One region of the Micromonospora sp. NPDC049836 genome, then DNA from elsewhere that is predicted to be linked to it. Evidence: riboswitches for the same ligand, from Rfam matches in the RefSeq annotation. Region 1 holds a riboswitch; the other holds the start of a gene.

Evidence for each region. Region 1 has a riboswitch for cobalamin ahead of ACIBPB_RS32800 (magnesium chelatase subunit D family protein). Riboswitches for the same ligand answer to the same signal wherever they lie in the genome.
Region 2: it holds a riboswitch for cobalamin, as region 1 does, so the genes downstream of both, ACIBPB_RS02925 (ribonucleoside-diphosphate reductase subunit alpha) here and ACIBPB_RS32800 (magnesium chelatase subunit D family protein) in region 1, are expected to answer to the same signal.

The regions. Positions count from the first base shown of each region.
Region 1 is NZ_JBITLH010000025.1:14,630-23,714, forward strand. It holds gene cobA (uroporphyrinogen-III C-methyltransferase) at 1-927, opposite strand, end outside; gene ACIBPB_RS32790 (cobyrinate a,c-diamide synthase) at 941-2,302, opposite strand; gene cobO (cob(I)yrinic acid a,c-diamide adenosyltransferase) at 2,296-2,910, opposite strand; gene ACIBPB_RS32800 (magnesium chelatase subunit D family protein) at 2,910-4,892, opposite strand; cobalamin riboswitch at 4,939-5,083, opposite strand; gene cbiE (precorrin-6y C5,15-methyltransferase (decarboxylating) subunit CbiE) at 5,138-6,346, shown strand; gene ACIBPB_RS32810 (cobalt-precorrin-4/precorrin-4 C(11)-methyltransferase) at 6,343-7,098, shown strand; gene ACIBPB_RS32815 (precorrin-2 C(20)-methyltransferase) at 7,099-8,601, opposite strand; gene ACIBPB_RS32820 (precorrin-8X methylmutase) at 8,598-9,085, opposite strand, start outside.
Region 2 is NZ_JBITLH010000001.1:618,536-638,614, forward strand. It holds gene ACIBPB_RS02925 (ribonucleoside-diphosphate reductase subunit alpha) at 1-1,977, opposite strand, end outside; cobalamin riboswitch at 2,103-2,310, opposite strand; gene ACIBPB_RS02930 (DUF2855 family protein) at 2,396-3,463, opposite strand; gene ACIBPB_RS02935 (glycoside hydrolase family 6 protein) at 3,599-4,990, opposite strand; gene ACIBPB_RS02940 (nucleotidyltransferase family protein) at 5,158-5,727, opposite strand; gene ACIBPB_RS02945 (fatty acid desaturase family protein) at 5,746-6,882, opposite strand; gene ACIBPB_RS02950 (hypothetical protein) at 6,882-7,055, opposite strand; gene ACIBPB_RS02955 (hypothetical protein) at 7,445-7,672, opposite strand; gene ACIBPB_RS02960 (MauE/DoxX family redox-associated membrane protein) at 7,818-8,684, opposite strand; gene ACIBPB_RS02965 (cell wall protein) at 8,800-9,396, opposite strand; gene ACIBPB_RS02970 (hypothetical protein) at 9,412-9,822, opposite strand; gene ACIBPB_RS02975 (aromatic acid exporter family protein) at 9,968-11,086, opposite strand; gene ACIBPB_RS02980 (SAM-dependent methyltransferase) at 11,436-12,182, shown strand; gene ACIBPB_RS02985 (ATP-binding protein) at 12,264-12,713, shown strand; partial or broken gene ACIBPB_RS02990 (aldo/keto reductase) at 12,723-13,701, opposite strand; gene ACIBPB_RS02995 (DUF3152 domain-containing protein) at 13,772-14,605, opposite strand; gene ACIBPB_RS03000 (DUF2786 domain-containing protein) at 15,019-16,248, shown strand; gene ACIBPB_RS03005 (YciI family protein) at 16,354-16,719, shown strand; gene ACIBPB_RS03010 (RNA polymerase sigma factor) at 16,716-17,951, shown strand; gene ACIBPB_RS03015 (dihydrofolate reductase family protein) at 17,981-18,664, shown strand; gene ACIBPB_RS03020 (hypothetical protein) at 18,609-19,103, opposite strand; gene ACIBPB_RS03025 (CsbD family protein) at 19,303-19,476, opposite strand; gene ACIBPB_RS03030 (heavy metal translocating P-type ATPase) at 19,575-20,079, opposite strand, start outside.

The DNA of each region.
Region 1 (9,085 bases):
GATGCCGGCCTCGGCGGTGTCGGCGACGACGTCGGCGAGGGTACTGCGCAGCACCCGCTGGCCGGCCGAGGCGGCGTCCGCGACGACGGCGCATGGTGTGTTCCGGTCGAGACCGGCGGCGACGAGCGCGTCGGCGATGGCCGCGAGGTTGCGCATGCCCATCAGCACCACGAGGGTGGTGCCGGTGCGGGCGAGGGCGGCGTAGTCGATCGACGAGTCGGGATGGCCGGGCGGTACGTGGCCGGAGATGACGGTGAAGCCTTGCACGAGTCCGCGGTGGGTGACCGGGATGCCGGCCAGCTCCGGGGCCGCGATGCTGGAGGTCACGCCGGGTATCACGGTGGTGGGGACGCCGGCTTCGGCGCACGCGGTGACTTCCTCGAAGCCGCGGCCGAAGACGTACGAGTCGCCGCCCTTGAACCGCACAACGTGCCGTCCGGCGCGGGCGTGCTCGACGAGCAGCGCGTTGATCTGTTCCTGGCTCGTGCTCCGCCCGTACGGGATCTTGGTGACGTCGATGATCTCGGCGTCCGGGCGCGCCCACTTCAGGGCCTCCCACGGGGCGAGCCGGTCGGTGAGGATCACGTCGGCCTGCTTGACGGCCGCGCGTCCGGCGACGGTGACCAGCCCTGGATCGCCCGGGCCGGCGCCGACCAGCGTGACGTGTCCGGCCGTTCGGACCGCTGCCGGTGCCCCGGCCTCCGAGGGTGCGACGGTACGCAGCACGACGTCGAACCGGCTCTCGTCGACCGGGGTGGTGACCCAGGTCAGGCGCCCGCGGAGGGCGAGGTCCTCCAGCGCGGCGCACACGGCCGGCGCGGCGACGGTGACCAGGGCACGCTTGTGCAGCAGCGCACTGACCGTGACGGCGGCGGGTGCGCTCCCGTCGAGGACGAGCACGCTACGGCCGGTGAGGTTCAGCTGCATGTGACGGTGATTCCTAACGTGCTGAGGAGACAGCCGTCCGGTGTACGGCCTCGGTGAACGACTGGGCCAGATGCGGTTGCCCAGCCCAATGCACGTGCAGATAGGACGCGCTGAGGCTGGGGGAGGCGAATCCGGCATTGCGGCCCTCGATGCGCCAGGCGGGGTGCTCGCCGTGACCGGGTGTGACGGTGGTGCGGTGGAATTCGTGGCCGGTGGCAGCGGTTCCCCGCTCGCCGAGCAGCTGGTCCGAGCCGAGTGCGGCACGGTGGTACGCGAGGGTGAGGCGCGGCGTCATGACGGCTTCGGCGTCGAGCGCCCCGACCATGGGATGGCCGTCGACGGAGCGGCACAGATACAGCAGGCCGGCGCACTCGGCGACGGTGGGGACGCCGTCGAGGACGGCCTGGCGCAGTTCGTGGCGCAGCGTCGTGTTGGCGCTCAGCGTGGACGCGTGTACCTCGGGGAACCCCCCACCGAGGTATAGCCCGCATGTCCCGGCGGGAAGCCGCTGGTCGCGGGCCGGGTCGAACGGGACGACGGTGCAGCCCGCCGCCTGCAGCAGCTCGGTCGTCTCGGCGTACCGGAAGGTGAAGGCACGCCCGGCCGCGACCGCAACCACCGGTGATCCGGCGCCCGGCCGCCGGACGTGCGCGGCGGGGTCCCATGGCTGGGCGTCCAGATCGGGTGCGGTGCGTGCCACCTGCAGCACCGCATCGAGGTCCACGTGGCGGGCGATCTGCTCGGCCAGCACGTCCAGGGCGGCGGCGGCCTCCTCACGTTCGGCTGCCGGCACGAGCCCGAGGTGGCGCGACGGGGCGCTGACACCCTGGTCGCGGTGCAGGATCCCGAGCACCGGTACGCCGGTGGATTCCACCGCCCGGGCCGCCTCGGCGGCGTGGCGGGCGGACCCGGCCTTGTTGAGCACGACACCCGCGACGGTGACGCCGGCCTCGAACGTGCCCATTCCGTGCACGACGGCCCCGACGCTGCGCGAGGTGTGCGAGACGTCCACGACCAGCAGGATCGGGGTGGCGGTCAGGGCCGCGAGGTGCGCGGTGGAGGCGAAACCGTCGCCGCCGATGCGGCCGTCGAACAGGCCCATGACCCCTTCGACGATGGCGATGTCCGCGTCGCGTGCGCCGTGCAGCAGCAGCGGGATCACGAGTGAGGGGTCGGTCAGGTGCGGGTCGAGGTTGCGGCCGGGGCGTCCGGTGGCCAGCGCGTGGTAGCCGGGGTCGATGTAGTCGGGCCCCACCTTGTGCCCCGACACGGTGTGCCTGCGCGCGGCCAGCGCGGCCATGAGCCCGGTCGCGACCGTGGTCTTGCCGTGGCCGGAGGCCGGCGCCGCGACGATCAGCCGCGGAAGGCTCACCATTCGATGCCTCGTTGGCCCTTCTGGCCGACGTCCATCGGGTGCTTGACGTGCTGCATCTCGGTCACCAGATCGGCTGCCTCGATCAGCCGGGGGTCGGCCCGGCGCCCGGTGACGATCACGTGCTGACGGCCGGGACGGTGGACCAGTGTCTCCACGACGTCGCCGACGTCGACCCAGCCCCACTGCATCGGATAGGTGAACTCGTCCAGGATATAGAGCTGGTGCCGTTCCGCCTGGATACGGCGCTTCACCTCCGCCCAGCCCTCGGCGGCGTCCGCGGCGTGGTCCGCCTCGGTGCCGCTCTTACGGCTCCAGGACCATCCGGAGCCCATTTTGTGCCACTCGACTGGCCCGCCTTCGCCGGTCTGCTCGTGCAGCAGCCCGAGCCTCTCCAGGACGGTCTGTTCCCCGATGCGCCACTTGGCCGACTTCACGAACTGGAACACCCCGATGTCCCAGCCCTGGTTCCAGGCGCGCATCGCCATGCCGAAGGCGGCGGTCGACTTGCCCTTGCCGTTTCCGGTGTGGACCATCAGCAGCGGCCGGTTGCGCCGCTGGCGGGTGGTGCTGCCGTCGTCCGGGACGGTGAGCGGCTTACCCTGCGGCATCAGGCCACCCCCGCCCGCGGAGCGGTCGCCGTGCGAACGACCCCGGTGAGCCCGTCGGCGGTCACTTCACCGAGCGGCACGTGCTCGGCCCTCAGATGAGTGGCAAGCCGGGCGGCGAGGCCGAGCCGGAATCGTCCGGTCTCGCAGTCCACGACGACGACCTGGACACCGCTGGTGGCGAGCGCGGCGGCGGCGCGGTGGGCACGACCCAGCGGGTCCGGGCCGGAGGTGGCGCGGCCGTCGGTCACCACGACGAGCAGGGGCCGGCGGGACGGGTCGCGCAGCGCCTCCCGGCGCAGCACCTCGCCACTGCGTTCCAGGCCCTCCGCGAGCGGGGTCCGGCCACCGGCCGGTAGGTCGGCCAGGCGGCGGGAGGCGACGTCGACCGAGCCGGTCGGTGGCAGGACGACCTCGGCGGTGTGCCGGCGGAACGTCACCAGTGCGACCTTGTCCCGGCGGCGGTAGGCGTCCAGCAGCAGCGACAGCACAGCGGTCTTGACCTGCTCCATGCGGCGGCGGGCCGCCATCGAACCGGATGCGTCCACGCACAGCAGCACGAGGTTCGACTCGCGCCCGACGGTCTCGGCCCGGCGCAGGTCGCCGGGCACGAGCGCGAGGCCGCGACCGCCGGTCAAGCCACCCCGGGAATGCTGATGCGGCGCCGCCGCGGTGATGGTGCCCGGCAGGTGCAGCCGGCCGTCGCCGGACGTGCGCCGCCGCTGCCCGGCGACACGGCCCTGCGGTGTTCGTGCCCGGGACCGCCGGCCGGCCTGACCGTCGCCGGTTCCTTTCACGATCAGCAAGCGGGCACGTGCGGGCTCGCCCGCGGATGCCATCGATGTGGCGGCCTGCCGTTCGGGCTCCGGTACGGGCGGGCTCTCGCCGGGAGAGCCGGGCACGTCCCCGGCCGATCTGTCGTGCCCGGTGTCGTCGGGCAGACCGCCGCCGGGACGGTCGGGTCCGGGGTCGGGGTCGTTGTGGCCGAGTAGGTCGTCCAGGCGGTCCTGGTCCAGGCCGGGCTCGTCGAAGGGGTTGCGGCGGCGGCGGTGCGGCAGCGCGAGACGGGCGGCGATGCGGATGTCCTCGAGTGTCACTCGCGTACGTCCCCGCCAGGCCGCGTGCGCCGCGGCGGCGCGAGCGGTGACGAGGTCCGCACGCAGGCCGTCCACGTCGAACGCGGCGCACAGCTCGGCGATCCTGGTCAGCGTCTCGTCGTCGAGCACGACACCGGCCAGCGAGCGCCGGGCGGCGGCCAGCCGGGTGCGCAGGGCTTCCTGCTCGCCGGCCCAGCGTGTGGCGAAGCCCTCCGGGTCGGCGTCGAATGCGAGCCGGCGGCGGACCGCCTGCACCCGCAGGACGGGGTCACGCGGGGCGGCGACCTCGACCGTCAGGCCGAACCGGTCGAGCAGCTGCGGGCGCAGTTCGCCCTCCTCCGGGTTCATCGTGCCGATCAACACGAACCGGGAGGCATGCTCGACCGAGACACCGTCGCGTTCGACGCTGACCCGGCCGGTCGCCGCGGCGTCGAGCAGCAGGTCGACCAGGTGGTCCGGCAGCAGGTTGACCTCGTCGACGTACAGCAGGCCACGATGGGCCCGGGCCAGCAGGCCAGGCTCGAACGCGACGACGCCGTCTCGCAGCGCGGCATCGAGCTTCAGCGATCCGGTCACCCGGTCGTCGCCGGCTCCGACGGGTAGTTCGACGAGGCGTACCGGCCGTTCGACGACGGGCGTGGACACGTCGAACGGCCCGTCGGGGCAGACCGCCGAGGGATCGTCCGGGTCGATGGAGAACCGGTCGCCCGCATAGACCCGTACCGCCGGGAGCACCTCGGCGAGGCCGCGCACGGTAGTGGTCTTGGCAGTGCCCTTCTCCCCGCGGATCAGGACACCGCCGATGAGCGGATCGATCGCGACCAGGGTGAGGGCGAGAGTCATGTCGTCGGCGCCGACGACGGCACAAAAGGGGTACTGCGCTGGCATGTAGGGCTCCCGCTCGATCTGCCATGGCGGTCCAAGACGCGGCATGCGCCGTGGATCGGATCGAGGCCGGTCTTCGGACTTCCCAGGTCAATGCCTGGATCACCGCAGCGGGCCCTGTGCCGGATTCTCACCGGCTTCCCAGATTCTCCCCGTGACCACGGTCGTGGGGCACCTCGAACCTGTGCATCACCATAGACGCCCCGGTGGCCGGGGCAAGGGCCGGTGGGCGGCTAGGGTGCATCTCCATGGAGGAGCGGGTGACCGTGGTGGGGATCGGGGCTGACGGGTGGGTGGGTCTGCCGGAGCCGTCCCGGGCGCTGGTGCGGGCGGCCGCGACGCTGCTCGGCGGGCGGCGGCACCTCGAGGCGGTGCCGCCCGTCGACGGCCAGCAGCGCGTGGCGTGGCCGTCGCCGCTGCGGGACAATTTGCCAGGTGTGCTCGCCTCCGCGCGAGGGCCGGTTGTCGTGCTGGCCTCCGGCGACCCGCTCGTGTCGGGTATCGGCACGACGCTGCTGGACGTCCTGGGCCCGGAGCGCGTGACGATCGTGCCCGGGGTCTCCTCGGTAGCCCTCGCCCGAGCACGTCTCGGATGGCCGGCTGAGTCCGTCACCACGGTCAGCCTGGTCGGCCGGGACCTACGGCTGATCGTGCCTGCGCTCTCGGCCGGGCGCCGGCTGCTCGTGCTGTCCAGCGACGAGACGACACCCGCGGCCGTGGCCGCGGTGCTGACCGGGCTCGGTTGGGGGCAGTCCAGGCTGGTCGTGCTCGGTGACCTCGGTGCCGCCGGTGAGTCGTGTACCGCGACCACCGCGGCCGGGTGGGACCTGAACGACGTGCCGCGGTTGAGCGTTCTCGCCGTCGAAGTTCGCGGTGCCGGTCCGGGCTGGGCCTCGGGCGGCGTGTTGCCCGACGACGCGTTCGAGCACGCCGGGCAGATCACCAAACGTGACTTGCGGGCCAGTGCCCTGGCCCGGCTCGCGCCCGCGCCCGGTCAGCTGCTGTGGGACGTCGGCGCCGGCAGCGGCTCGATCGGTGTGGAGTGGATGCGGGCCTGGCCGACGGCACGGACGATCGCGGTGGAGCCCCGCTCCGACCGGGCCGCGCTGGTGCACCGCAACGCCGCTGCCCTCGGCGTGCCGGGTCTGCGTCTGGTCGAGGGTTCGGCGCCCGGGGCCCTGTCCGGCCTGGACCGTCCCGACGCGGTGTTCGTCGGCGGCGGGGCCACCGTCCCCGGCGTGCTGGACACCTGCTGGGATGCGCTCGGCGCAGGTGGACGGCTCGTCGTGCACGGTGTCACCGCCGAGACCGAGGCGGTGCTGCTGGAGCAGCACAGCCGGCGCGGCGGTGAACTCGTCCGCCTGCACGTCGAACGCGCCGAACCGCTCGGCGGCTTCACCGGCTGGACGCCCGCGCGGGCAGTCAGCCAGTGGTCCATCGTCAAGGGAGATTCATGACCGTCCATTTCGTCGGGGCCGGGCCCGGCGCCGCCGACCTGCTCACCCTCCGCGCGGTACGCCTGCTCGAGTCCGCCGACGTGTGCCTGTACCCGGGCACGTACCTCGACGCCGAGGTGCTGGAGCACTGCCGTGACGACGCCCGGCTGATCGACACCCAGCACCTCGACCTGGACCAGATCACCACGCACCTGGTCCAGGCACACGCCGACGGGTCCGAGGTCGTACGGCTGTGCTCCGGTGACCCGTCGCTGTACTCGGCGGTGCACGAGCAGGCACGCCGGCTCGACGCCGCCCGGGTCCCGTGGGACGTCACGCCCGGCGTGCCGGCCTATGCGGCTGCTGCCGCCGCCGTCGGCGCCGAGCTGACCGTCCCGGAGCTGGCCCAGTCGGTCGTGCTCACCCGCGCGCAGGCCCGGTCCACGGTCATGCCGTCGGGAGAGAAGCTCGCCGCGTTCGCCGCGACCGGCGCGACGCTCGCCCTGCACCTGGCGGTCACGCGTACCCGCGAGCTGGCCGCCGAACTGGCCGGCTACTACGGCCACGACTGCCCCATAGTCGTGGTGCACCGGGTGTCGCAGCCGCAGGAGCTCATCCTGCGCGGCACGCTGGCCGACATCGGCGGCCGGGTCGAGCAGGCCGGTCTGCGACAGGCAGCGGTCATCCTGGTCGGCCCGGCGCTGGCCGGGGACGTCCGTGGCGGCGAGTCGTTCCTCTACTCGGCCGGTCGCGAGCGCCGCGTGCGCGGCTGATCAGGGCACGAAGCGCGGGCTCCAGACACGTCCGGCCGCGGTGACTCGCGTCGCCGAGGCGCCGATGATCAACAGGCATTTCATGTCGATGCTGCCAGGGTCCAGTTCGCCGAGCGAGGTGACGGTGAGGCTCTCCCCGGCCCGGCCGATGTCGCGGCCCACGACCACGACCGTCCGGGGGGACTTGTGCTCCAGCAGCACGGCCCGGGCCTGCGCGACCTGTTCGGTGCGTGAGCGTGAGCGCGGGTTGTAGAGGGCCAGCACCAAATCCGCCTCGGCGACAGCGCGCAGCCGCTTGACCACGACCTCCCACGGCTTGAGCCGGTCCGACAGGCTCATCACCGCGAAATCGGCCCCGATCGGCGCGCCCGCGCGCGCCGCGACCGCCTGGACGGCGGAGATCCCGGGTACGACACGGATGGCGACGCCGGCGTAGCGGGGGTCCTCCGCGGCCTCGAACACCGCCGACGCCATGCCGAAGACGCCCGCGTCACCGCCGGAGACGACCGCGACGCGCTCACCGGCGAGCGCCAGTTCGAGCGCCTGCCGGGCCCGCTCGAGCTCGACCGTGTTGCCGGAGGCGTGGCGGACGAGTCCGGGGCGCTGCGCGACGCGCTGGACGTACGGGCCGTAGCCGACGACGTGGCCGACCTCGGCGAGCACCTGCGACGCCTCGGGGGAGAGCCACCGATCGGGACCGGGGCCGAGGCCCACGACGACGACCTCGGCGCCGGGATAAGGTTCGGTGACCCTGGTGGCCGGGAGGTCGTAACGGGCCACTCCGGGTCGGGTGTCGCCGGGGACCAGCACGATCGAGAAGTACGGCACCGTGGCGGGGTCCACGTCGGCGACAGGCAGTACCCGCTCGGCGGTCATCGACGCCCGTTCGACGTACCAGGAGCCCTCGACGCGCCCGGCCTGCTCGAGCGCCGAGCGGACCTTGGTGAACGTCCGGCCCAGCTTCATGATCACCGCGCCGTCGGTGTCGGCGAGACGCCGGGCCAGCTCGGGCTCGGGCAACGTTCCCGGCAGCACGGTCAGCACGTCGGTCTGCCGGACCAGCGGCAGGGCGGTGGTGGCGGTGGCGGCGGCGAAGGCGGGCACACCGGCGACGACCTGCGTGTCGAACTCGCCGGCGAGCCGGTCGTGCAGGTACATGAACGAGCCGTAGAGCATCGGGTCGCCTTCGGCCAGCACGACCACGTCGCGGCCCGCACGAAGGTGGGCCCGCAGCCGCTCGGCGGCTTCGGCGTAGAAGTCGGCCATCGCCCCGGCGTACCCGCCCGGGTGCTCGGTGCTCTGGGTCGTCACCGGATAGACCAGCGCCTCCTCGATCACGTCGTCCGGGAACAGCCCGGCAGCGATGCGGCGCGCGTTGGACTGTTTGCCGACACCCTGGTGGTAGGCGATGACCTGGGCCGCGCCGATCAGCCGGGCGGCTTTGAGCGTGATCAGTTCGGGATCACCCGGGCCGACCCCGACGCCGGACAGCCGCCCGGTCACTCCGCCTCCCGGGCGAGGGCGTTGAGCGCGGAGGCAGCCATCGCCGAGCCGCCCCGGCGCCCGGTCACCACGAGATAGGGCACGTCGAGGCCGGGGGCGTCGGTGGCGAGGTCGATGAGCGCCTGCTTGGACTCGGCGGCGCCGATGAATCCGACCGGCGTACCGATGATCGCAGCTGGTCGTGGCGCGCCGTCGCGCAGCATCTCCAGCAGGTGGAACAGGGCCGTGGGGGCGTTGCCGAAGGCGACGACCGCGCCGGCGAGGTGGTCGGTCCACAGCGACACCGCCGCCGCCGACCGGGTCGTTGCCCACCGGTGGGCAAGCGCCGGGACCTCGGGTTCGTGCAGAAAGCAGCGGACCTCGTTGTCACGGGGCAGGCGGGCGTGGGTGATGCCGGCGGCGACCATGTGCGCGTCGGTCAGGATCGGCGCCCCCGCCTCCAGCGCCCCGCGGGCGGCGGCCACCAGGCCGGGGTGGATCACCA
Region 2 (20,079 bases), on a different contig from region 1:
CTTCAACTCGCGGACCAGGTACGTGTTGACCTGGAGGAACTCGCCCGACATGGTCTCCCGCTTGAACAGGTTGGACACCTGCGGCTCGATGCACTCGTAGCAGCCGGCGATCGAGGCGATCGTGGCGGTCGGGGCGATCGCGACCAGCAGCGAGTTGCGCAGGCCGTGCGCGGCGACCGTCGCCCGCAGCGCCGCCCACCGGTCCTGCTGGCTGGGCTCGGCACCCCACAGGTCCGGGTGCAGCTCGCCCCGGGCGGCGCGGGTCTCGGCGTACGCCGGGTGCGGGCCGAAGCGTTCCGCCAGGCCGGCGGAGGTCTCCAGGGCGGTCAGGAAGATCTCCTCCTGGATCCGGGTCGACAGCTCCTTCGCCTCGGCCGAGTCGAACGGCAGCCGCAGCGTGAAGAACACGTCCTGCAGCCCCATCAGGCCGAGCCCGACCGGCCGCCAGCGCGGGTTCGACGCGGCGGCCTGCGCCGCCGGGTAGTAGTTGATGTCGATCACGCGGTCGAGGAACACCACCGCGGTGCGGACCGTGCCGCGCAGCCTCGCCCAGTCGACGCCGTCGGCGGTGACGTGCGCGCCGAGGTTGACCGAGCCGAGGTTGCAGACCGCCGTCTCGGTGTCGTTGTTCACCTCGAGGATCTCGGTGCACAGGTTGGACAGGTGGATGGTGTTGCCCGGCATCCCGGTCTGGTTGGAGAGCCGGTTGGACGCGTCCTTGAAGGTCATCCAGCCGTTGCCGGTCTGCGCCAGGGTCCGCATCATCCGCCCGTACAGGTCCCGGGCCTTGACCGTGCGGACCGCCTTCTTCTCGGCGATCCGGTAGGCCGCGTCGAACTCCTCGCCGTACAGGTCGGGCAGCTCCGGCGCGTCGGACGGGTCGATCAGCGACCAGTCGCCGTCGGCCTCGACCCGGCGCATGAACTCGTCCGGGATCCAGTTGGCCAGGTTCAGGTTGTGGGTACGCCGGGACTCCTCGCCGGTGTTGTCCCGCAGCTCCAGGAACTCCTCGATGTCCGGGTGCCACGGCTCCAGGTAGACGCAGGCCGCGCCCTTGCGCCGGCCGCCCTGGTTGACCGCCGCGACACCGGCGTCGAGGGTCTTCAGGAACGGCACGATGCCGTTGGACCGACCGTTGGTGCCCCTGATCAGCGCGCCCCGGCCGCGCACCCGCGACCAGGCGATCCCGATGCCACCGGAGAACTTCGACAGCTTCGCCACCTGGTGGTACCGCTCGTAGATCGAGTCCAACTCGTCCCGCGGGGAGTCGATCAGGAAACACGACGACAGCTGGGTGTGCCGGGTGCCGGAGTTGAACAGCGTCGGCGAACTCGGCAGGTACGCCAGCGACGACATCAGCTGGTAGAACCCGATCGCCTCGCCCGGCGTGCTGGACAAGCCGCAGGCCACCCGCAGCAGCCAGTACTGGGGCGTCTCCACCACCAGCCGCGACCGCGGGTGCCGCAGCAGGTACCGGTCGGCGACCGTGCGCAGTCCGAAGTACTCGAACCGCAGGTCCCCGCCGGGGTCCACGGCGTCGTCCAGCTTGCGGGCGTTGCGGGCCACGAACGCGGCCGTGTCGTCCCCGATCAGGCCCAACCCGTGGGCGTACCGGATCGACTGGCTGAAGCTGGCCACCCCCTGCCCACGGACCTCCTTGTCCACGTACGCGGCCAGCAACCGCGCCGCCAGCCTGGAATACTGCGGTTCCTCGCCGATCAGCTCCGCGGCCGTCTGGATCGACAACTTGTCCAGCTCGGCGGTCGTCGCGCCGTCGTAGAGGCCGCTGATCGTCTTCGTCGCGATCCGCAGCGGGTCCACCTCGTCCAGGTCCGCGACCCAGCGCTCCACCGCCCGGACGATCTTGTTGACGTCCACCGGCTCGGCGTCACCGTTGCGCTTGCGGACCTGCATCACCTGCCGGCGCTGCTCCGGCTGAGCCGGACCGGCGGGACGATCCTCCCGCACCACAGTCATGACCTCTCCCTCGCGCTGTCTCCGATGGCCTCGGACGCGCGGGAGGACGCCACGGCGCTGCCGGGCAGGGGTCAGCTCCGGTTGCCGGCGTCGGTCGTCCCACGCGACCTTCGACCGCCGCCCACGTACGCGGACGGCGCGCTGGCAGGTCTTCGGACTCGTGGGCGTCGTGCTCGTTCCTACTGGCCGTCGCTTCCCGGGCCTGCTCGGCCCAGTGCTTCATGACGGCGGTCGTTCCCACTCACCGCTGCGGGGCAGTCCCGGTCTCGCACCGGGTTCCCTGTTGCCTCGGCGATCCTGGTTGGATGCCGAACCAGCCACGACAGGCACTATATATGGGCACTCTCTTCGAGCAACACCCCATATGGTGTGTCGGCGTGTCGTGGCGAGCCCTGCGGTCGGCGCTGGTACCGAGCGCTCAGAACTGGACGACGTGGCCCACCCGCGGTGGCGTACGGCCGGCGAGGACGTCGCGCCACGAGTCCCGCAGCGCCGCCGGCCCATTGCCTGGCCGCACATCGAGCCATCCGCTCACCACCTGCGCGAACCGCTGCCAGGCGTCGGTGAACCGCTCGTCGAGGCCGTCGCGGTCCCAGTCCTGTCGGCGTTTGCGCATCTGCACCGGAGCGAAGAAGACCTCCTCGGCCGCGTCGGCGTTCGGAATCTGGTTGGTGAGCCCGACGGCGATGTCCCGGACCAGCCGGTCGCCGAGGTGACCACGGAGGGCGGCCCGGGTCGCCGGCGCACCGGACAGGTCAAGGTAGACGGTGGCGACGTCGTCCAGGCTGTCGACATCGTCGTAGGAGAGAACCTCGTCATAGCAGCCGAGCGATCGGGTGAAGCTGAGGTTGCCGGGCGAGGTGAGCCCGACGAGGCGCGGGGCGCGGCCGTGCAGTTCGTACGCCGCGGCGTACGCCGTCTTGCTCGACGCCGACGACAGCACCAGCGACCGCGCGCCGTAGAAGTCGTTGTCCGCGACCTGGTCGGCCAGCATGAACGAGGTGAAGAAGAGCGGGCGGAACAGGACCAGCAGGTCCTCCTGATCGGCCCGGTAGGCGGGATCGCCGACGGTCGACCGGTACGCGTTGTACGGGGAGGGCAGGTCGGCGCGGTGGGCGCTCGCGTCCCGGAACCCGTACCCGTCCACCCGGTCGGGGCGTACCACGAGGTGGCCGGCGGGCGGGAGGTAACCGTAGACCCGTTGACCGGGCTCTACCCCGGCCACCTTGGACGCGGTCACCTCGGCGAAGCCCCACAGCGGCGGGAGGCCCCACTGCCGGTCCAGCCCGTGCCGTTCGGGTGGGAAGAACTCCCAGTAGCGCATCGAGTCGCCGAGCACCGCGTACGTCACGTTGTTGGCGGTGAGGCCGACGCGGTCGACGCGTAGCAGCGCCTCCCCGTCGGAGATTCCGGGCGTCGCGGCGCCGACGAGCGTGGTGCGTGCGAGATCGTTCCGAGCGACGGCGAACGTCCACGAGTCAGCCATGGTGTGACGCTAGAGAGCCGCGGGAACGGGAACAAGTGCACTGGGAGTGCAAAATCCCACTCGACGCGCCGGACTAGACGGGGACGGCCCGGCGCGGAGAGCGTCCTCCGCGCCGGGCCGGGATATCGGGTGGCGTCAGCCGGCCGCGCAGGTGGCCGTCGCGCCCGACCCGGTGCCGGTGCCCTGGAAGCCGAAGTTGGTCGTCTGCCCGGCGCCGACCTGCCCGTTGTAGCTCACGTTGGTGAACCGGACGGTGCCGCTGGTGCCGCTGGCCTGGGCGTTCCAGACGCCGGTGATCGCGGCGCCGCCGGGCAGCGTCATGGTCACGGTCCAGCCGTTGATGCTCGCGGAGCCGGCGGTGACGTTCACGCTCGCGGTGAAGCCGCCGGACCACTGGTTGACCGCCACCGACGCGGAGCAGCCGTTACCGGTCGGCGGCGGCGTGGTGGGGGGAGCCGTGGTCGGCGGCGCGGTGGTCGGCGGGGCCGTGGTCGGCGGCGCGGTCGTCGGCGCCGCGGTGGTCGGCGGCGCGGTGGTGGGCGGGTTGGGCGCGCCGTTGGCCAGGCTGTAGGCCAGGTCCGGCTGGAACGAACCGGCCGTGTAACGGCAGCCGTCCGCCTCCCCCGGCGGCTTCACCCAGAGGTACGCGTCGATGTTGCCGTCACCGGTGTTCGTCGTCGGGTACTGCCCGATGCGCCGGTCGGTGTTGTCGTCGGCGCACCAGTCACCGCTGGCACCCCCGTTGCGGCTGGTGTCGATGACCTGGCGCTTGCCCTGGATGCCCATGCCGTTGAGGGCGGAGATGACCGCCCGGCCGAAGTTCGCCTCGCTGGAGGTGGAGTTGAAGTTCGACACGTTGGTGAAGAAGCCGTCGGCGTACTGCACGCCGGCCGCCCGGAGCCGGTTGGCCGTGTCACTCGCGCTGTTCCAGGTGGAGTGGCCACCGTCGAGGTACACCTTGGCGTTGGGGTTGGCCGACTTGATGGTCTGGGTCGCCGTCGAGAGCGCCTGGTTGCGCGCGTTGAGCTCGTTGCCGCTCAGGCACGTCTGCAGGGCGAGCGAGTCGGTTTCCAGGATGATGATGACCGTCTGGTTGCCCAGTCCCCGGGCGAAGTTGGACACCCAGGTCTGGTACTGGTTGAGGTCCGGCGCCCCACCCGCGCTGGCCCCGCCGCAGTCCCGGTTCGTGATCTCGTAGACCGACAGCACCGGGATCTGCTGCGCCGAGTTGGCGGCGCCGACGAACCCGGAGACCTCGGACTGCACGGTCGACGGGTTGAAGTTGGCGAACCAGCGGGCCTGCGGCTGACTTGCGATCTTGTCGCGGATCGCGGCGGCCCGGTAGTCGCCGGAGTTGGCGGCGACCCAGCGCACGACGGCCGAGTTCGGGTCCCGGTAGAGCGATCCGGACAGCGTGCCGGCGGAGGCGCTGCCGACGGCGAGACAGACGCCGACGACGGTGGCGCCCGCGACGGCCGCCACGCTGGCTGCCACCGGTCTGCGGCGGAGCGGGGAGAGGGTAGCCACGACGTGTTGCCTCCTGATCACATAGAAGTTTCTAAGTTTGTGGGAGCGTTCCCATGAAGGTAGCGGAGGCGCGCGCCGCTGCCAAGATGTCGAGACTCATCGTTGCGACCGCGGACGCGTTGCCGGGTCGAGGTTCGGGCGGCGCGACGGACCGCGCGAACGCCGGCTCAGGTCACCACGCGGACGCCCGGCCAGCGTTCGGCCGGGCGGTGGCGGGCCAGTCGTCGCCGGGAGACCTCCGGGCTGACCCGGGTCGGGTTGCGCCGCCACACCCCGTCGAGCAGGTCGTCCAGGCCGTGCGGCGCGCACACCCCGATCCGGTCGTGTGCGTCGAGACGGACGGCCACGGCAGTGGCGTACTCGGGCCAGGTGGCGACCGCCTCGGCGATGCCGCGCAGTGGGGCCACCGGGTCACCGCCGAACTTCGCGGGATACCAAGCGTGCACGGCCGCCTGGTTCTTCGCCTCCCACGGCGGCTCCGGCCAGGCCGCCACCAGTCGCGCGGTGGCCCGCTCGTCGTGATCGCGGCTCAGGTCCGCCGGATCGAAGAAGACGACATCGACATCCCGCACCGACGACGGGTCGAAGCCGTCGCCGTACCGCTTCCCCCAGACCAGATCGCGGACCACGCCCGCGCCGATCCAGGCGTCCGGCAGGCCGGAGTCCCGAACGACGCCCAGCGCCCGGACCAGCCACGGGCTGCGCTCGATCAGGCCCCGCAGGTCCTCTTCCCGCATCGGTTCCCCTCGTGGCCGCTACCCGGGCCGGTCGGCGGTGCCGAGGACCCCGACGTCGTTCAGGTGGCGCAGTCCCTCGGCCCAGGAGCGGCCCAGCGAGGTTTCGCGATAGTCGATGTCGTGCTCGGCGCAGAACCGCCGGATCAACGGGCGGGCGCGACGCAGATTGGGACACGGCATGCTCGGGAACAGGTGGTGTTCGATCTGGTAGTTCAGGCCGCCGAGCGCGCTGTCGAGCAAGCGCCCACCCCGGACGTTGCGGGAGGTGACGACCTGCCGCCGCAGGTAGTCGAGGTTGTCGTCGGCGCCGAGGATGGGCATGCCCTTGTGGTTCGGGGCGAAGGAGCAGCCGAGGTAGAGGCCGAGCAGTCCCTGGTTGACGAGGACGAACGCCACCGCCTGCGCCGGGCTCAGGACCAGGAACACGGCAGTGACGTAGCCGCCCAGGTGCAGGGCCAGCAGTCCGGCCTCGACCGGCCGCCGGGCGATCCGGCGTGGGCCGAGGACCGCCTTCACGCTGGCGGCGTGCAGGTGCAGGCCCTCGAGCAGGAGCATCGGGAAGAACAGATAAGCCTGGTAGCGGACCAGCAGCGCAGCGGGGCCACGCCGCCGGCGGGCCTGCTCGGCGGTGAAGGACAGCGGCGCCAGGGTGATGTCCGGGTCCTTGCCCTCGGTGTTCGGGTGGGCGTGGTGCCGGTTGTGCTTGTCCACCCACCAGCCGTAGCTGATCCCGGTCAGGAGGTTGCCGTGCGCCATGCCGATCAGGTCGTTCGCCCGACGCGACCGGGCTATCTGCCGGTGCCCGGCGTCGTGGCCGACGAACCCGGCCTGCGCGAGGACCACCGCCAGGACCGCCGCGGTGCCGAGCTGCCACCACGATTCACCCAGCCGGACGAAGAGGACGCACAGCCCGGCGAAGGAACCGACGACGAGGCCGATCCGCACCGCGTAGTAGCCTCGCCGCCGCCCGAGTAGACCCGCCGCCCGGACCAGCCGGGACAGCTCCGCGTAGTCGCTGCCCCGCTGCCCGGCGGCCCCGAGACCGGCATCGCTCAGGTCGGGGCTCCGGTACGGCGGATCGGGCTCGGCGACACCGGGGCTGGGCGCCGTGGTGGGACCTGCGCTGCTGGCGAGCGGTTCGAGCGGATCGCCCATCACGTGGCCGGCGCGTCGACGAGGTCGGCCGGGTCGAGCCGCAGGATGGCGAGCAGGCCGACGTGCTCCGTGGTGTCCACCCGCTCCGGCAGCTCGCGCTCGACCCAGTCGGCCCTGACCTGCTGCCCGCGTTGGCGAAGGATGCTGACGATCCGCTGTCTGGCGATCTCCATCGGGTGCTCCCTTGTGAAACCGTCCGGAAGCATCGGGCTCACGGGCGGCCGTGCCGGTTGGATCGCACCACCATCGGGACGCACGGCGGCTCTGAGCGGGTCGCGGTCGATGGATCCGGCGGTCGCGACGTGGTCGGCGATCCGCCAGCATGACCAGCGGGCTGTTACGGCGGGAGTGACGTCGCGCAGCACCCGGGCAGGCTGGTGGCGGCGGCGCCTGGCGGGCGCCGGGAAACGGGTGACCCGCTCACCGTACGCCTCGCCGCGCGGATCCGCACCGGGCCGGGCCACCGTGCGCGCGGGCTCGGCCGATCGACGCCCCGTCAGGGTGACCGGACGCCGCCGCGCCCGCCGGGTCACCCCCGGCGGCGACGCCCGGCCCCGCGCTGTCAGCTCTGCTGCCCCACCGCCGCGCGGACCGCCTGGGCGGGGCCGTCGAGCCGGCCGTTGAAGGGCGGGAAGCTGTTCTCGCCCAGCCGGCCGCCGTTACCCGCCCAGCCGTCCTCGTCCTGCTGCCGTCGGCGCAGCGTCATCGCGCCCGCCGCTCCGGCCAGTGTCCCCGCCGCGAAGGCGAGCAGTACCGCCTGCCGGATGTTGGGGTGCCTCTTCCGCGCCATGCCTGCTCCCGATGTCCAACGTGTCTTCATGATGCTGATTGTCGGACTCCATGGCTGACCGTGACGGGCGAATCGGCACCCTTGTATGCCCGCCCGGGCGGGCCGGGCCGCCCGGGTGGGCAGGCGGCCCGGGCGTGGCCGCCGGCTACGCCGGGACGACGTCGAGCCGGGGACCGGCGGGTCGCCCCGCCCCGGCCAGGGCGAGCACGGTCTGGCCGGTGGCGTCGTCGACGACGGCGACGCGTACCGCCGCGGGCTCCGGGTCGATCAACGGCACCGCGAACACGGCCGTCGCCGGGCGGCCCTGGTAGCGCGCGGCGTGTCCGACGAAGCGCCACTCGCCGTCGTCCCAGTGCTCCCGCACGTCGGAGCGGAGCAGCGACGCCACCCGCCGGTAGGAGTCGCTGAGCTGGACCTGCTGCACGGTGGCGAGCAGCGGGAGGCCGGACCCGCCGCGCAGCGGGTTGGTCAATCGGGCCCGCAGCCGGCGCAGCGGCAGCAGCCAGGCCGCGTCCAGTTCCGGGGAGAGCGCCACCACGGCGGCGGCCTCGGCCAGCAGCACGGCGCCGCCGGCCCAGGGGCGGCTGGCCAGCGCGTCCGGCCAGGCGCCGGGGAGCAGCGCGGCCAGTCCGGCCGCCGCCACCAGCAGCGCCGCCCGGACCAGGCTGCGGCCGGCGACCGGGGTGGGGCGGCTGCTCAGGCAGCCGCAGGAGGAGGCGGGCGCGGCCCGGCGGGCGTACCCGAGATAGCCGAGGAAGCCGACGGCCAGCGCGGTCGCGGCGACCGCCGCCAGTCGCGGGGCGGGCAGCAGCAGGAGGAGCGCGCCGAGGGTCAGCTCGACGCCGCCGAGCAGGCGGTACGCGGGCAGCGCCCGGTGCTGGCCGATCAGCCGGGCGAGGGCCGTCCGTTGGGCGGCCGCCCGGGCGTGCCGGTTGAGCAGTTTGACGCGCGCGGACGAGATCAACACCGCGCCGACGACCAGCGGTTGCAGCGCCGCGATCAGGTCGATCATCAGTTCTCCCCTCGAGTGGACCGGCGGGTACGCGCGAGCGGCGCGCGCCGCCCGCCGGCGGCTCCGGGCCGGCGCGTCTGCCGCGTCGCGACCCGGAGCCGTCGGGCGTGCCCGGTCAGGCGGCGGCGTAGACGGTGGCGATGTCGATCTCGTTGGTGTCCGGGTGCCAGGCGCCGAGCACCTGGACGTGCCGGCCGACCCGCAGCAGGGACAGGTCGCTGACCGCCGGCGTGCCGTTGTAGACCGCGGCGGAGCGGCCCTGCACCACGTGGGCGACGATCCGCTGCCCCTTGTGGTCGAGGTGCAGCAGGTTGCGGCCGACGGCGGCGATGTGCGCGTGCAGGTTGACGATGTTGACCCAGACGGAGTCGGCGGCGAGCGTCCCGTCGGGCAGGCGGACGCCGCGGGCGTAGAGCCCGTCGCCGATGGCGACCTGGTCGAAGGTGGTCGGGTGCAGCTTCCAGATGCTGGTCCCGTCGGTGATCCGGATGGAATGCAGCACCGTGTCGGATCCGGTGACCAGGAGCAGGTGACCGGAGATCTTGCTGATCCGGCCCTCGACGAAGTTCGGGTCGGGGGCGCCGGGCTCGATGGCCGCCGCCTCGGCGGCGAACGCGGCCTCGGGGGCGAGCGAGCCGAGCCCGGTGGCGCCCACCACGCCGCCGAGCGCGGCGGTGGCGAGCAGGCGCCGGCGGTCCAGGGTCTGAGGCATGGGTAACCCTCCCGTTCAGACGGTGTCGACCGAGCAGGGCCGCAGCCCCACGGAGAGGCTGCCGATCGCGCTGAACGCCGCCGGCGTCAGGTCGATGATCCGGTTGCTGCCGCAGGCCGAGCCGCAGCAGGTGCGCTCGCCGCAGAACAGGTCGGTCTGCGGGCCGCAGTCGGCGATGGTGGTGCCGACCCGGGCGCCGTTGCAGAGGTTGGTGGTGTAGTGCCGGAAGCCGCACCCGCGCCGGCTCATGTTCAGCCCGCAGGTGTCCGGATGGGTGATGGCGTAGCACGCGTCCGAGGTGTTCGGCCAGGCGTGCTGGTAGTTGCCCGACCTGCAGGTGCCGCAGGCGCCGCCTCCCGCGGTGCCGCAGGGACCCCAGGCGGTGCCGCAGCAGAACCACGACACTTCGCCTTGTATGGCCGCCATGGATACCTCCCTCCAGAGGTGATCGACAACGATGGATGTCGATATAGATGGCGATTGTTATGTTGGAAAACACCTCCGTCAACACCTGCGGCGAAGATTTCCTACGGGTGGCACTACCGGCAGCCGGCGGCGGCAGGCGGGAGGCTCAGTCCGCCACCGGGCCGTCGCCGCGGGCCTCCGGCTCCGGGGGCGTGAGCGAGCCGAAGGCCCGCCGCACCCGGCGGTTCGCCTCCTCCTGCGGCAGCGCCGTGGCGACCAGCAGATCACTGGCGGCGGTACGCACCTGGGCCACCACCACGGCGCCGGAGAAACCCACCCCGGCGCGGTACGCGTGCCCGGCCTCGGCGACCGCCCGCTCCGTCTCCTCCCGGGTCCTGGTGGGCTCGGCGGCCCCCCGGGCGAACTCCCGGTGCAGCATCCGCACCGACCCGGCGAGTCGGGACACCGCCGCCGGCAGGGCCGCCGGGATCGGCTCGCCGTCCTCGATCAGGGTGACGGTGCGCCGGATCAGCGTGCCGCTGTTGCGCATGGCCCGGTCGATCGGGTCCACCGCCGCGGCGTACCGGCCGAGTGGCCCCTCCCGGGCGCCCCAGTAGACCGGGGACATCGTGCTGGCCTCCCGGGCGCCCTGCGCCGCCTCGCCGAAGGCGCCCAGCTCCGCCTTGTTGTTCCGGAGCCGGTCCCGGGCCGCCCGCGCCCGGACGGCGTCCCGCTCCCGCAGCGCGGCGGCGGTGGCGTCGAGTTGGTCGGCGAGCAGCTCCAGCGCGGGGCCGGCGGACCGGTTGATCAGCCGGAGCGGGTTGAGCGGCAACAGCACCGCGGTCACCACCAGGGCCGCCCCGCCACCGATCAGGGCGTCGGCGAACCGGGGCAGTTCGAGGTTCGACACCAGCGGCGTCAGGGTGCCGACCAGCACCGCCGTCGCGCCGGCCTGGACCACCAGGGCGGGGCTGCGGCCGATGAACGCCGCCACCAGGATCGCGAGCAGCACCATGACCCCGAGCTGCCACGGCCCGACACCGATCGCGCGGATCAACAGGTCACCGGTGAGGATGCCGAGCGCCACCCCGACGACCAGCTCGACCGTGCGGCGCAACCGCTGGCCGACCGACGCGGCCAGCGTCACCACCGCCGAGATCGGCGCGAACACCGGCTGCGCGATGTGCAGCAGGCTGTCGGCGACCCACCAGGCCAGCCCCGCGGCCAGCCCGGCCTGGGCGGCCAGCCCGAGACCGGCCCGGACCTGGCGCAGCCGATCGGGCAACGCCCCGGCCCAGCGCCGGGACAGGTCGGCGATCCTCCCGCCGGGCCGGGTACGTCTCGCTCCGCTGCCTTCCCTCGACGGACCCGCGCCGGCCACGGCCGGGGCTACCCGCTACGGCTCGATCCAATCCTGCCGTCCGGCGTGGGGTGGCCGCCGACGTCAACGACCAGCGCCCCGCGCCGAGCAGCCGGCCGGTAATCCGGTTGGCGGGCGGCCGGGGGGCGGCTAGCCTCGCCGCCAACGTCACTCCGACTGCCTGAAGAGGGTGTTTTGGTGCCCGTGCCGCGCCGTGCCGAGCAGCGTCGTCTTCTCTCGACGTCCCCACCCTTCTTCCCCTGGAGTGATCACCTTGGATCTGCCACGTAGTTTCAGCATCCGCGAGGGCGACCTGCGGATCCTCAACCCGATCGACGACGTCAAGCTGGCCACCCTGGGCCGGGTGATCGGGCTCCGTCCCGGCGCGTCGATCCTCGACCTGTGCAGCGGCAAGGGCGAACTGCTCTGCACCTGGGCCCGGGACCACGGCGTCACCGGCACCGGGGTGGACATCAGCACCGTCAACACCGCCGCGGCCCGGGCGCGCGCCGCCCAGCTGGGCGTCGCCGACCGGGTCCGGTTCGTCCACGGCGACGCCGCGGCCTACGTACCCGAGCAGCGCTTCGACCTGACCGCCTGCGTCGGCGCCACCTGGATCGGCGGGGGTGTCCCCGGCACCCTGGAGCTGCTGGAACGCGGGCTGCGCCCCGGCGGGATGGTCCTGGTCGGCGAGCCGTACTGGCGGCTCGACCCGCCCGACGAGACGACCGTGTCCGCCTGCCACGCCCGCTCCCGGGACGAGTTCCGGGACCTGCCCGGGCTGGTCGGGCTCTTCGGCGAGTGCGGCTGGGACCTGGTGGAGATGGTCCTCGCCGACCAGGACAGCTGGGACCGGTACGCCGCCGCGCACTGGCTCAACCTGCGCCGCTGGCTGGACGCACACCCCGACGACGAGTTGGCCGGCGAGCTGCGCCGGGAGCTGACCGAGGACCCGCTGCGGTATGTCCGCTACCGCCGCGAGCACCTGGGCTGGGGCGTCTTCGCCCTGCTCCGCCGCTGACCCGCGCGGCCGGCTCCCGCTCGTCCCGAGGGCGGGCGGGAGCCGGCTTAGCGGGCGGCTACGCAGGGTAGAACGCAGCCCATGGGACAGTTGCGCACCTCGCCGCCGCCGCCGGAGGCCGTCGACCTGGAGCGGTGGGTGCTCGACAGCCCGGACGGACTGCGCGACCTGCGGGCGTCGCTGCGCGACGCGCTGGACCGGCACGGGCTGGTGCAGGGCGAGGACCTCGACGAGGTGCCGCACCTGGTCGTGCTGGTCGCCACCGAGCTGGCCAGCAACGCGCTGCGGCACGGCCGGCCGCCGACCATCGTCACCCTGCTCGGCCGCGACGACTGCTTCCTGCTCGACGTGGCCGACCACGACGTACGCACCGTGCCCGAGCTGACCGACATCCATCCGCTGGACTCCGGGGGACGCGGACTGTTCCTGGCCCAGCAGCTCTCGCTGGCCGTCGGCTGGTACGCCACCGCGCACACCAAGAACATCTGGGCGTCGTTCCCCCGCCCGGCCCGGGCGGCCGTGGACGCCTGAGCGGCGAGCCTAGAAGCCCGCGACCGGATGCGGGACGTACGGCGCCTCCAGCTGCGCCACCTCGTCGTCGGTCAGCTCCAGTTCCAGCGCCGCCACCGCGTCGGTCAGGTGGTGCGGCTTGGTCGCGCCCACGATCGGCGCGGTCACCGCCGGGTTGCGGGCCAGCCAGGCCAGCGCCACCTGGGCCCGGGGCACCCCCCCGGGCCTGCGCGATCCGGGCCACCGCGTCGACCACCTCGCGGTCGTTCTCCTCGGTCCGGGCGTACAGCCGGCGGCCGAACTCGTCAGTCTCGGCCCGCGCGGTCCGCTCACCCCAGTCCCGGGTGAGCCGGCCCCGGGCCAGCGGGCTCCACGGGATCACCGCGATGCCCTGGTCGAGGCAGAACGGCAGCATCTCCCGCTCCTCCTCCCGGTAGAGCAGGTTGTAGTGGTTCTGCATGGAGACGAACCGGGTCCAGCCGTGCCGCTCGGCGGCCCAGAGCGCCTTGGCGAACTGCCACGCGTACATCGAGGAGGCGCCGAGGTAGCGGACCTTGCCGGCGCGGACCAGGTCGTGCAGCGCCTCCAGGGTCTCCTCGATCGGAGTGCCCGGGTCGAGCCGGTGGATCTGGTAGAGGTCCACGTAGTCGGTGGCGAGCCGGCGCAGGCTCGCGTCGATCTCGCTCATGATGTGCTTGCGGGACAGGCCGGCCCGGTTCGGTCCGGGCCCCATCCGGCCGTGCACCTTGGTCGCGATGACCACGTCGTCGCGGCGGGCGAAGTCCTTCAGCGCCCGGCCGACGATCTCCTCGCTGGTGCCGTCGGAGTAGACGTTGGCGGTGTCGAAGAAATTCACCCCCAGCTCCAGCGCCTGCTGGATGAAGGGCCGGCTGTCGGCCTCCGGCAGCGACCACGGGTGCCCACCCCGCCCCGGCTCGCCGTAGCTCATGCAGCCCAGGCAGAGCCGGGACACCTCCAGGCCGGTGGACCCGAACTTGACGTACTCCATGCGGTCGTCCTCCTCCTCGCACCCGCCGTCCATCTCACCACCGGCGGGCGCCCGACGCAGGCCGGCCGGCTCAATCCTCGGCCGGCACCGGGTCGTCGTACTGCCCGGGCGGGCCGGTGTGCAGGGCGCCGTCCGGCCGGGGCCACGGGTTCGGGGTGCAGCCGTGCAGGCCCAGGGTCTGCTGCTCCATCACCGGGGCCGGACCGCCGGCCCGCGGACAGCGCTCGTGCCCCCGGCCCAGCCGGTGCCCGACCTCGTGGTTGAGCAGGTACTGCCGGTACCGGCCAAGATCAGGGAACTGCGGCACACCGCGGACCCAGCGGGCCACGTTGATCACCACCTGGTCCCCGTTGCGGCAGGAGGTGTAGTGGTCGGTCGGGTCGGCGCAGAGCCGGCCCCGGGTCACCGGGGTGGTCAGCAGCACGGTGAAGTCGGCCGGGTCGGCCGGCCCGACCCGTTGCAGCCGCCACTCGCCGCCGCCGGTCCAGCCGCGCGGATCGGCCAGGATCGCGCCGACCTCCCGCCCGAACCGCTCCACGTCGAGGCGGGCGATGCCCCCCTCCACCGCCACCCGGTAGCGCAGCAGCCGGCCCCCGCGCCCGGCCACCGCGCCGAGCGCGGTGGCGGTGCGGAAGGCGCCGGTGCCCCGGGCCGGGTAGGTGATCGCCGGGGTGGCCCGGCCGGCCGCCGTCACGACCGGCGGGGTCGGGGTGGCCGCCGGGCGGGCGGGGACCGCGGCGGGCACCGGGCCGCCGGCCGTGGCCAGCAGGTCGGTGGCGCCGCGCCGCGCCAGGTACGCCCCGCCGGCCGCCAGCCCGACCGCGACCACCAGCGCCAGCGCCGGCCCGACGCGCGACCCCCGGCGGCGGTGCAGACCCCGGTCCCGCGCGTTCCGCCCACCCACGTCGCTCTCCGTCCGTCGTGCCGCCCCGGTCCACCCGGGAGTGGTACGGACGCGCGGGCCGCGCGGTTGAACGCCCTCGGTGCGGCCGGCACCGACCGGTCGTCGGGTCGGACCGGAGAATGATCCACTCCGACTGCCGCAATCCGGCCTCTCCGCAGCGCCGGAGACCCCCGGTTGCGGCATCCCGGGTGGATCAGGCGGGGCCGGAGACCCCCGTTTGCGGCATCTCGCGTGGATCCGCCACGACGAGCGCCGGGGCGGCCGCTGGCCGACCGGCTGGACGGCCGAGGTGAGGGCGCTCACCAGCGGCGGCGCCCCGGCCGCCGGTACCGTTCCTTCCGGGGACCGCGGGTCGCGTTCCCAGCGGATCCGCAGGCGTCGCCGGACGACCCTGACCAGAGGAGGGGCCACCCGTGTCCGACGCCGACCGGCTGCTCGCCGACGCCCTCGCGGGGGCGCGCGGCACCGACGTACGCGAGGCCGAGCGGGCGCTGGACCGGCTGGTGGTCGGCGACGGCCCGGCGGTGGACGCGGCGCTGCTGGCCCGCCTGGTCCGCGCGGTGGGCCGGCTCTGGCCCCGCGGCTGGCAGCCGGTCGACCTGGACCGGATCGCGCTGCGGCGGCTGCCGCCCCGGGGCGCGCGGCTGCTCCGCGACGTGCTGGCCGCCCAGCGCCGCGAGCAGCCCGGCCCGGTCCCCGGCTGGTTCGACGGTCAGCTCGCCGAGCTGGGCGCGGAGTGGGACGGCGGCCCGGGCTGGCTGGACCGCCGGGCCCAGGGCGACCGGATCAGCACGCTGCGGGACGCGGTGGAGGCGCTGGCGCTGGTGGAAGGGCTGCCGCCGATCGCCGCGCTGCGCCCGCCACCCGGCGGTCCGGGTACCGCCCGGGGCGCCGGCGTGCCCGGTTCCGCTCGGGGCGCCGGGGCGCCGGGCAGCGGCTCGCGGCTGCTGGACCGGGTCCGTGCCCTGCTGGCCAAGGCCGAGTCGACCACCTTCCCGGCCGAGGCGGAGGCGCTGACCGGCAAGGCGCAGGAGCTGATGGCCCGGCACAGCATCGACGCCGCCCTGCTCGACGCCACGGCCGAGCGGCCCGACCGGCCGGGCGGCATCCGGCTCGGCACCGACGCCCCGTACGCGGCCGCGAAGGCGCTGCTCATCCAGGAGGTGGCCGGGGCGAACCGGTGCGAGTCGGTGTGGTCCGACGACCTGGGCTTCGCCACCGTGCTCGGCTTCCCCACCGACCTGGCCGCGGTCGAGCTGCTGCACACCTCGCTGCTGGTGCAGGCCACCGCCGCGATGCTGCGTGGCCGGGGCGAGCGCCGGCCGGGCAGCGGCCGGCGGACCAAGGGCTACGACGAGTCCTTCCTGAACGCGTTCGCCCTGCGCATCGGCGAGCGGCTGCGGGCGGCCACGGTGGCCGAGGAGCGGGCGGCCGCCGGGGAGCAGGCCGGCGAGCGGCTGCTCCCGGTGCTCGCCGCCCGTACCGACGCCGTGCGGGAGCGCCTCGACCAGCTCTTTCCCGGGGTCACCCGGCACCGGCTCCAGGTCCGGGACCGGGACGGCTGGGCCTCCGGCACCTCGGCCGCCGACCGGGCCTCGCTGGCTGCCGGCGCGCCGGACCGCCGGCCGGTACGCAGTCGCTGATTTTTTTCTCGGGCAGGATGTCGGATCGGAGGTCCCGGCTCCGACCCGTCTGCGAGAGGCGCCACCGGCCGGTGGCCCGTACCTGAGGAGTGGACCGTGAAGTACATGCTGCTGATCTGGAACCGTCCCGGCTTCGTCGAGGAGCTCTCCGAGGAGGACCGCAACGCGATCTTCGGCGACGTCGACCGGATCATGGCGGAGCTGACCGCCTCCGGTGAGCTGGTGGGCGGCGACGCGCTGGCCCATCCGTCGCAGACCCGTACGGTCCGGGCCGGCGCCCGCGCCGGTGCCGTCGAGGTCACCGACGGGCCGTTCGTGGAGAGCAAGGAGCAGTTCGCCGGTTACCTGATGGTGGACTGCGAGACCCCGGAGCGGGCCGCCGAGATCGCGGCGAGCTGGCCGGACGTGACGCACGGGGTGGGCGTGCTGGAGGTGCGCCCGGTGATGGACCAGGCCGGGACGGAGATGTGACCGAGCGGGCCGTCGAGGACCTGCTGCGTACCCTCGCGCCGCAGGTCCTCGGTGTGCTCGTCCGCCGGCACGGCCAGTTCTACGCCTGCGAGGACGCGGTGCAGGAGGCCCTGCTCGCCGCCGCCACCCAGTGGCCGGCGCAGGGGGTGCCGGAGCATCCGCGGTCCTGGCTGGTCACCGTGGCGACCCGCCGGCTCACCGACGAGTGGCGCAGCGAGCGGGCCCGCCGGGACCGCGAGGTCGCGGTGGCGGTCCGGGAGCCGGCGTACGCGACGGCCGCCGACGAGGAGCCGCCCGCCGAGGACGACACGTTGAAGCTGCTCTTCCTCTGCTGCCATCCGGCGCTGACCGGCTCCGCCCAGGTGGCGCTCACCCTGCGCGCGGTGGGCGGCCTGAGCACCGCGGAGATCGCCCGGGCGTACCTGGTGCCGGAGGCGACGATGAGCCAGCGGATCCGGCGGGCGAAGCAGCGGGTCGAGGCGGCCGGGGCGCGCTTCGTGCTGCCCTCGCCGGCGGACCGGGACGACCGGCTCCGGGCCGTGCTGCGGGTGCTCTACCTGATCTTCAACGAGGGGTACACCGCCTCCAGCGGCGACGAGCTGCACCGGGCGGAGCTGACCCGGGAGGCGATCCGGCTGGCCCGGGAGCTGCGCCGGCTGCTGCCGGACGACGGCGAGGTGGCCGGGCTGCTGGCGTTGATGCTGCTCACCGACTCGCACCGGGCGGCCCGGACCGGCCCGGGCGGGGAGCTGATCCCGCTGGCCGAGCAGGACCGCAGCCGGTGGGACCGGGCGGAGATCGCCGCGGGCGTCGCCCTGGTGACCGAGGCGCTGACCTGGTCGGCGCCGGGCCCCTACCAGGTGCAGGCGGCCATCGCGGCGGTGCACGCCGAGGCGCCGTCGGCGGCGGAGACGGACTGGCCGCAGATCGTCGCGCTGTACCGGGTGCTGGCCCGGATCGCGCCGAACCCGATGGTCACGTTGAACCAGGCCGCCGCCGTGGCCATGGTGGACGGCCCCCGGGCCGGGCTGGCGCTGCTGACGTCGCTGGACGCCGACGACCGCACCGCCGGGCACCACCGGCTCGCCGCGGTCCGCGCCCACCTGCTGGAGCTGGCCGGCGAGCGGGCGGCCGCACGGGCGGCGTACCTGGCCGCCGCGCGGGCCACCACGAGCCGCCCCGAGCAGCGTTACCTGGAGGTACGCGCCGCCCGGCTGGCCGCCGACCGATGAGTTTCACCGGCCGCCGACGTCCACCGGACATGACTCAGGTGACCGGTCAGATCTCGATGTCGCTGGACGGGTACGTCGCGGCGCCGGGGCAGAGCAGGCAGGATCCGCTGGGCCGGGGCGGCCTGCGGCTGCACGAGTGGCTCTTCGCCACGGACGGCTGGCGGGCCCGACACGGGCAGGCCGGCGGGGAGCGCAACCTCGACGCCGAGGTGGTGGCCGAGATGACCGCGAACATCGGCGCGTACGTGATGGGCCGGCGGATGTTCGGCGGCGGTGAGGGCGCGTGGGACCCGGGGTGGACCGGTTGGTGGGGGGATGATCCGCCGTTCCGGGTGCCGGTCTTCGTGCTGACCCATCATCCGCGCGAGTCGCTGGTGATGCGGGGTGGGACGGAGTTCCACTTCGTCACCGGTGGCGTCGAGGCGGCCCTCGCGGCGGCCCGGGCGGCGGCCGGTGACCGCGACGTCGGGGTGGCCGGCGGGGGAAGCACGCTCCGGCAGTACCTCGCCGCCGGGCTGCTCGACTCGGTCTGGCTGCACCTGGTGCCGATCGTCCTCGGCGGTGGCACTCCGCTCTTCGCGGGGCCGCTCGACGGCGTCACGCTGGAGCCGGTGCGGGTGGTCCCCGCACCGGCCGTCACCCACGTGTTGTACCGGGTCAGGCCCGGCAGTCCCGGGCCAGCCGGGGCGGGATCGCCACGAACGTCGAGCTGAGCCACTTCACCGGGCTGGCCGACCTGGCCCCGGCGTCGAGTTGCTGCGCGGTCCGGCCGACCAGCGTCCTGATCTCCGGGTCGGCGGCCCTGGCGGCCTGCTCGCGTACGTCGTCGGCCAGGTCGGCGAGGTCGGTCTTGACCTGGGCGTTGATCTGCTCTGGGGTGAGCTGCTTGCGGGTCGCCGCCGCGGCGTCGGCGGCGATCTCCCGGCTCTTGGCGATGATGAGCTTGTCCACCTCGGCGCAGACCCCGACGGTGTTCGCCGCGGTCGGCGGGGACGGCGTGGCGGTGGTCGGGGCGGGCTCGACGGTGGTCGGCGCGGCGGTCGGGCCGCCCGCCGGGGCCGCGGCATCCGGGCTTCCGTCGGTCTGGCAGGCCCCGGCGAGGGCGGTCAGGGTCACCAGGGCGGCGGCGCGCAGGGCGGTGGTGGCGGACATCCTTCTCCCCGTACGGTCGTCGGTCACGGTCGGTGGTCGGACCGGGGCATCCTCGCGGTGCCGCCACCCGGGCCCCGGACGGATCGGGCGGCGTGGCACCGAGTGTGCCAAGCGGGCGGCGCGGGCGCCGGACAGGCGGTCCGCGCGCAGCGCGCCGGGCCGGCGAGGTGCCGGCCCGGCGTCGCGGTAGTGGCGTTGGTCAGCTCTTGAAGGCGTCCTTGATCTTCTCACCGGCCTGCTTGAGGTCGGCCTTGGACTGGTCGTTGCGGCCCTCGGCCTCGAGGCGCTCGTTGTCGGTCGCCCGGCCGACGCCCTCCTTCACCTTGCCGGCGGTGTTCTCGGTCGCGTTGCCGATCTTGTCGTCGTAACCCATCGGAACCTCCACTCAGCATTACGTCCTGACGAGATGGAGGTACCCCGTCGCCGGTCGGCTCAACCACGGCCGCTCACCGAGGGTGAACGGACCCCGGCTCAGCCGACCGGTCGGAAGCCGCGCAGCCGGAGGCTGTTGGCCACCACGAAGACCGACGAGAAGGCCATCGCGGCGCCGGCGATCATCGGGTTGAGCAGGCCGGCGGCGGCCAGCGGCAGGGCGGCCAGGTTGTAGGCGAAGGCCCAGAACAGGTTGCCCTTGATGATGGCCAGCGTGCGCCGGGAGAGCCGGATGGCGTCCACCGCCGCCATCAGGTCGCCCCGGACCAGGGTCAGATCGGACGCCTCGATCGCCACATCGGTGCCGGTGCCCATGGCCAGTCCGAGGTCGGCCTGGGCGAGCGCGGCCGCGTCGTTGACGCCGTCACCGACCATGGCCACCGTCCGACCCTGCGCCTGGAGCCGGCGCACCGCGTCGACCTTGTCGGCGGGCAGCACCTCGGCGATCACCTGGTCGATGCCGACCTCGGCGGCCACCGCCTGCGCCACGGTGGCGTTGTCGCCGGTGAGCAGCACCGGGGTCAGCCCGAGCTCGCGCAGCCGG